Regions from separate parts of the Streptomyces sp. PU-14G genome, predicted to be linked through region 2. Evidence: riboswitches for the same ligand, from Rfam matches in the RefSeq annotation. Region 2 holds a riboswitch; the other holds the start of a gene.

Region 1 (3,185 bases), on a different contig from region 2:
GGGGCCGGCAGACGCTGCGCGTCGAGGGGTTCACCACCACCATGGCCTCACTCCTCGCCCCCACGGCGCACGAACTGCGGCACGCACGACCACCCGTCCACGTGCTCCTCCACGAGTCGGACACCCGACTGAGCTACCAGCGGCTGCTCGCGGACCAGGCGGACATCGCCGTGCTCACCCCGCACCCCGACAGCCCCACCGTCGACGACCCGCGCTTCACCCAACGGCCGCTTCTGGACGACGTCCTGGACCTCGTCGTGCCGGCCGGGCATCCGCTGACCGGTCGGCGACCCGTCGACCTGGCGGAGGCGGCGGCGGAGGACTGGATCACGCCCCACCACGACCAGGACCGGCTCATCCAGGCGCTGTGCGCCGCCGCCGGGTTCACCCCCCGCCGTCTGCACCACTCGGACGAATGGCCCGCCATCCTCGCCATGATCGGCCACGGCCTGGGGGTGTGCCTGGTGCCGCGGCTGATGTCGACGGCAGGTCACCCGCGGGTCGTGCGGGTGCCGGTGCAGGGAAGTCCGCCGCCGTTCCGGCGGGTGCTGACCGCGGTGCGGCGGGGCAGCGAGGAACAGCCCGCCGTCGCCGCAGGCCTGGCCGCCCTGCGGGAGCGGGCCGCCGTGCTCACACAGCACCCGGCGGCGGAGTGACCAGACGCTCTCTTCGCCCGCCACGGGCGGAAGCGGGGGCCCCGCGGGCGGGACGTAGCCCCGCGGGCGGGACGTAGCCTCGCGGGCGGGACGTAGCCTCGTGGGGCGGAGGGCGAACCGAGGACGTGCACCTGGCCTCGGTCCGGCCGTACCCGATCCGTCCACATCTGAGGGAGACGCTGTGCCGGAAGCCCGACGCTCGCCCGACGCCGCGGGCACCCGAGCGGTCCCGCCGCTGACCGGTTTCACCGTCGCCGTGACGGCCGCACGCCGGGCCGAGGAGCTCGGCGCGCTGCTCCAGCGGCGCGGCGCCCGCGTCCTCTACGCCCCGGCGCTGCGCATCGTCCCGCTCACCGACGACGCGGAACTCCGCGACGCCACCCGGCAGCTCGTGGCCGACCCCCCGCACCTCACCGTCGTCACCACAGGCATCGGCTTCCGCGGCTGGATGGAGGCGGCGGACGACTGGGGCACGGGGGAGGCGCTGCGGGAGGCGCTCGCCGGGGGTGAGGTGCTCGCCCGCGGGCCGAAGGCGTGCGGGGCCATCCGCGCCGCCGGGCTCCGCGAAGCGTGGTCGCCCGCTTCCGAGTCCTCCGGCGAAGTACGCGAACACCTGCTCGCCCGCGGCGATCTGACCGGCGTCCGTGTCGCCGTCCAGCTGCACGGAGAACCCCTCGGTGAGTTCCTCGACGCGCTGCGCGGCGCGGGCGCCGACGTCGTTCCCGTGCCGGTCTACCGCTCCACGCGACCGCTCGACCCCGGGCCCCTCGACCGGCTGATCGAGGCGCTGGCCGCCGGTGAGGTCGACGCCGTCACCTTCACCAGCGCCCCCGCTGTGGCCGGGCTGTTCGCCCGCGCCGAGGAGACCGGGGCGGTGGACGCGCTGACCCGGGCGCTGCGCGGGCGCGTCCAGGTCGCCTGCGTCGGTCCGGTCACCGCCGCGCCGCTGGCCGAGCGGGGCGTCCCCGCGTACTGGCCCGAGCGGTTTCGCACCGGCGCGCTGGTGCGCCAACTGTGCGAGCGGCTGCCCCGCTGACGGGCCCCGGCGGCAACGGGGGCCGTCCGGATCGTGGACGCACGGATGTGCCTCGAACACGCCGTGTGGCATACTCCAGCCCAGGTCACGAGCGACAGCGATCAAGGCCCCGGCCCGCTGTCCGGCAACCCTCCGTCCGTGGCGGGGTGCCCCGGGTGATGACCAGGCCGTAGGACAGCAAGGTCCACGGCAAGCGCGGATCCCTCTCCGCCAGGGGTCCTGGTCTACGAGGGAGTCTTTCGTGAGCAAGCGAATGCGCTAGGGCCGCTCCGGCCCCGTTCCCGTCTGCCGTCAGGCATGCAGCAAGGCGATGTCGTCGCCGTTCGTCGTTCACCCCTGCCCATGGAGCTTCCCCATGCCCTTCAATGCCACTTTTGCCCCGATTGATCCGTCCTGTACCCGGAGTGTGGAGCCCTCGGCGCAGCAGGCCGGCCGGCCCCTTCCCGTCCTCGGCCGCGACGTTCGCGTGCCCCTGGTCACCGGCGGGGAGGCGACCTACGCGGCGCTCGACTACGCCGCGAGCGCCCCCGCTCTCCAGCGGGTGTGGGACGACGTCGCCGCGTACGCGCCGTACTACGGCAGCGTGCACCGCGGCGCGGGCCACCTCTCGCAGCTCTCCACCGAGCTGTTCGAGCGCAGCAGGCGGACGGTGGCCGAGTTCCTCGGGTGCCGCGAGCACGACCAGGTGGTGTTCACCCGGGGGACCACCGACTCCCTCAACCTCCTCTCCGCGGCGCTGCCGCACGGCACGCGGGTGTTCGTGTTCGAGACCGAGCACCACGCCTCTCTGCTGCCGTGGCGCGCGCACGACGTCACGTACCTGGACGCGCCGCGCTCCCCCGAGGCCGCCGTCGCGACCCTGGAGTCGGCACTGCACGGCGCACCCGCCGGGCCGAAACTGGTGTGCGTGACGGGGGCGTCGAACGTCACCGGCGAGGTGTGGCCGGTCCGTGAGCTGGCGCGGGCCGCGCACCGGCACGGTGCCCGCCTCGTGCTGGACGCGGCGCAGCTCGCCCCGCACCGGCCGATCAGCCTCGTCGAACTGGAGGCCGACTGGGTGGCGCTGTCGGGGCACAAGCTGTACGCGCCCTTCGGCGCGGGTGTCCTGGCGGGCCGCGCGGACTGGCTCGTCCAGGCGGAGCCGTACCTGGCGGGCGGCGGTGCCAGCCGCCGGGTGGCGCGCGGCGCGGACGGCGGCGTGGAGGTGGAGTGGCACACCACGGCCGCCCGGCACGAGGCGGGTTCGCCGAACGTCATCGGCGCCTACGCCCTCGCCGCCGCCTGCCGCGCCCTCACCGAGGCGGGGTTCGACGGCCTGGTCGCCCGCGAGGAGGAGCTGCTGGCCCGGCTGCGTGCCGGTCTGGCCGACGTTCCCGAGGTGAGCGTCCTGTCCCTCTTCGGTGAGGGCGCCGACCAGGTGGGCGTGGTCTCCTTCGTCGTGGAAGGGTGGAACAGCTCGCACTTCGCGGCGGCACTGTCGGCCGAGTACGGCA
Region 2 (3,185 bases):
TCATGTTTCGCATCTTCCTTACGTCGGAGGGGGTCGCCGCGCGGGCCGGGGCGAGAAGCGGCTGCTCAGGCCAGGCCTGCGTCGCGGAACGCGCCGAGGCTGGGCCGGATGACGGCGGTGGGCCGGGCCGTGGGCGCCACGGCATCCAGGGTCTTGAGGCCGTCACCGGTGTTGAGGACCACCGTCGTCAGCGTCGGATCGATCGCCCCAGCCTCGATCAGCTTGCGCGTCACACCCAGCGTGACGCCGCCCGCTGTCTCCGCGAACACGCCCTCCGTCCGCGCGAGCAGCTTCATGGCGTCCACGATCTGCTCGTCGTCGACGTCGTCGACGGCTCCGCCGGTCCGCTTGCAGATGTCGATGACGTACGGACCGTCGGCGGGGTCGCCGATGGCGAGGGACTTGGCGACGGTGTCGGGCTGCTTGACGGGGCGGACGGCGTTCGTCCCGTCCTTGTAGGCGCGGGAGACCGGCGAACAGCCCTCGGCCTGGGCTGCGAAGATCCGGAACGGCTTGTCCTCGACCAGCCCGAGCTGGATCAGCTCGCGCAGCCCCTTGTCGATCTTCACGAGCTGGCATCCCGAGGCCACGGGGATGACGATCTGGTCGGGCAGCCGCCAGCCGAGCTGTTCGCAGATCTCGTACGCCAGCGACTTGGAGCCCTCCGCGTAGAAGGGCCGCAGGTTGACGTTGGTGAAGCCCCAGCCCTCACCCAGCGGGTCGCCGATCAGCTCGGAGCAGAAGCGGTTCACGTCGTCGTACGTGCCGTCGATCGCGACCAGGTCGCCCCCGTAGACCGCGGCCATCACGACCTTGGACTGTTCGAGTCCGTCGGGGATGAACACGCAGCTGCGCAGCCCCGCGCGGGAGGCAGCCGCCCCCACGGCGCCGGCCAGGTTGCCGGTCGAGGAGCACGAGAGCGTGGTGAAGCCGAAGGCGCGGGCGGCCTCCAGGGCGATGGCGACCGGGCGGTCCTTGAAGGAGTGGGTGGGGTTGCCCGAGTCGTCCTTGACGTAGAGGCCGCCGGTCACGCCCAGCTCGGCGGCGAGCCGGTCGGCCTTCACCAGCTGCGTGAAGCCGGGGTTGAGGTTCGGCTTCGCGGCGACGTCGGCGGGCACCGGCAGCAGCGGCGCGTAGCGCCACATCGAGGCGGGCCCTGACTCGATGCGCTCGCGCAGCCCCTCCGGGTCACCGGTCGGCAGCTCGTAGGCGACCTCCAGCGGGCCGAAACACTCCAGGCACACGAAGCTGGGGCCGAGCGGGGTGCGGGTGCCGCACTCGCGGCAGGAGAGGGCGACGGCCGCGCCCAGGTCGTAGGGCGCCGGGGCGTCGGAGGCGGTGGTGCTGTTCGCTGAAACTGTTTGCACAGCCATGTGAGGCGAGGCCCTTTCTCCTCATCTTCCCCGTGTCGTATCTCGCCACGGGCCGGAATTGGCACCGTCCCCACGAGGCGGTCTCGCCACAGCTGTCCGCGTACGCGCGGATCGCGGGATGGTTGCCGGGGCTTCAACGGGCCGTTCCCTCTGCCCCTCTGGATGAGCTGCACTATGGCGCCGGGCGGCAGACCGCTCGGGCGTTTGTTCGGGCCCCCGAGATGCGGAGGCCGCCTGCGTTGTTCAAGACTGTAACCGACGGCGGTCACGCTTGAGAGGGACGTCCGAACCGCGAGATGGATCACCGCTGACCGTCCGTACCTCCCCCCGTCGGACCACAGGAAGGCGCGCACGTGCTCGATGAAGTGGGCCAATGGCTGCGGCGCCGCTCCTGGCGCGCCGCCGACCGGCCGCTGGAGGCGCTCCTGGCGGCCAAGCGACGCACGGGCACCACGGTCAGCGTGGTGCTGCCCGCCCTCAACGAGGAGGCCACCGTCGGCGAGATCGTCTCGATCATCCGCCGCGAGCTGGCCTCCCCCCACCCGGCCACCGGAACATCGCTGGTGGACGAGGTGATCGTCATGAACTCCGGCTCCACCGACGGCACCGGCGCGGTCGCGACGGCGGCCGGTGCCCGGGTCGTGCACCGCGACGAGGTGCTGCCCCGGGTACCGGCCAGACCCGGCAAGGGCGAGGTGCTGTGGCGCTCACTGATGGTGACGCGCGGTGACATCATCTGCTTCGTCGACGCCGACCTGCGCGAGTTCTCGCCCGACTTCGTCACCGGCATCGTCGGCCCGCTGCTGACGGAGCCCGACGTGCAGCTGGTCAAGGCGATGTACGACCGCCCGCTGCGGGGCAGTCCGGCGGGCGGCGGGCGGGTGACGGAGTTGGTGGCACGGCCGCTGCTCAACCTGCACTGGCCGCGCCTGGCCGGTCTTGTGCAGCCGCTGGGCGGCGAGTACGCGGCCCGCAGGTCGCTGCTGGAGCGGCTGCCGTTCCCGGTCGGGTACGGGGTGGAGCTGGCGCTGCTCGTCGACGCGCTGGAGCTGGTCGGCCTCGACGCGCTGGCCCAGGTCGACGTGGGGGTGCGCCTGCACCGCAACCAGGACGGGCCGGCGCTGGGCAGGATGGCCACCGCCATCTACGCCACGGCGCAGCGCCGCATCGAACGCGGTGTCGGGCTGGACGACCACCGGGGCGGTCACGACGGCCCGAGCGTGCTGGGCGGACGGTCGGGGGCGACGCCGCTGACCCAGTTCGAACGGGGCGAAGGGGGCACCTTCGAGCCCCGCGGCCACCTGGTGGACGCGGAGGAGCGCCCGCCGATGTGCACGGTGCCCGAATACGGGCAGCGGCGGGTGGCAGCGTGACGGCGCCGCGTGCGGCAGGTGACCGCCTGACGGCGCCGTGCGCGGCGAGCGGCAGCGTGACGGCGCCGCGTGCGGCGGGTGTCCGGGTTCGCCACGCGCGAGGGGTTCGGCGGCCACGCGTACGTTTGAGCGGATTCGGGGACGGCTAGGCTCCGCGCATGGTCGCTGGAGCAACATCACCGAAGGCCTCTTCCTCGGCGTCGTCCCCCGCGTCGTCGCAGGTACTCGTCGCCTCCAACCGCGGGCCCGTGTCCTACGCGCTCGCTCAGGACGGCACGCTCACCGCCAAGCGCGGCGGCGGCGGCCTCGTCTCCGGCCTGTCGGCCATCGGGTCGGGGTCGGACGCGGTGTGGGTGTGCGCGGCGCTCGGCGAGGGCGACCGCGAGGCGGCCCGGCGCACGGGCGGCCACCTGGACCGCGAGGAGACCGGGGGCCAGGC

What was found. Region 2 has a riboswitch for S-adenosylmethionine ahead of thrC (threonine synthase). Riboswitches for the same ligand answer to the same signal wherever they lie in the genome.
Region 1: another riboswitch for S-adenosylmethionine. It lies ahead of AB8Z75_RS03910 (aminotransferase class V-fold PLP-dependent enzyme); the one in region 2 lies ahead of thrC (threonine synthase).

The regions. Positions count from the first base shown of each region.
Region 1 covers NZ_JASKYT010000017.1:14,857-18,041, forward strand. The annotation lists gene AB8Z75_RS03900 (LysR substrate-binding domain-containing protein) at 1-656, shown strand, start outside; partial or broken gene AB8Z75_RS03905 (uroporphyrinogen-III synthase) at 838-1,686, shown strand; SAM riboswitch class IV at 1,776-1,894, shown strand; gene AB8Z75_RS03910 (aminotransferase class V-fold PLP-dependent enzyme) at 2,048-3,185, shown strand, end outside.
Region 2 covers NZ_JASKYT010000306.1:4,300-7,484, reverse strand. The annotation lists gene AB8Z75_RS26860 (MoaD/ThiS family protein) at 1-4, opposite strand, end outside; gene thrC (threonine synthase) at 66-1,373, opposite strand; SAM riboswitch class I at 1,392-1,542, opposite strand; gene AB8Z75_RS26850 (glucosyl-3-phosphoglycerate synthase) at 1,727-2,746, shown strand; gene AB8Z75_RS26845 (trehalose-6-phosphate synthase) at 2,905-3,185, shown strand, end outside.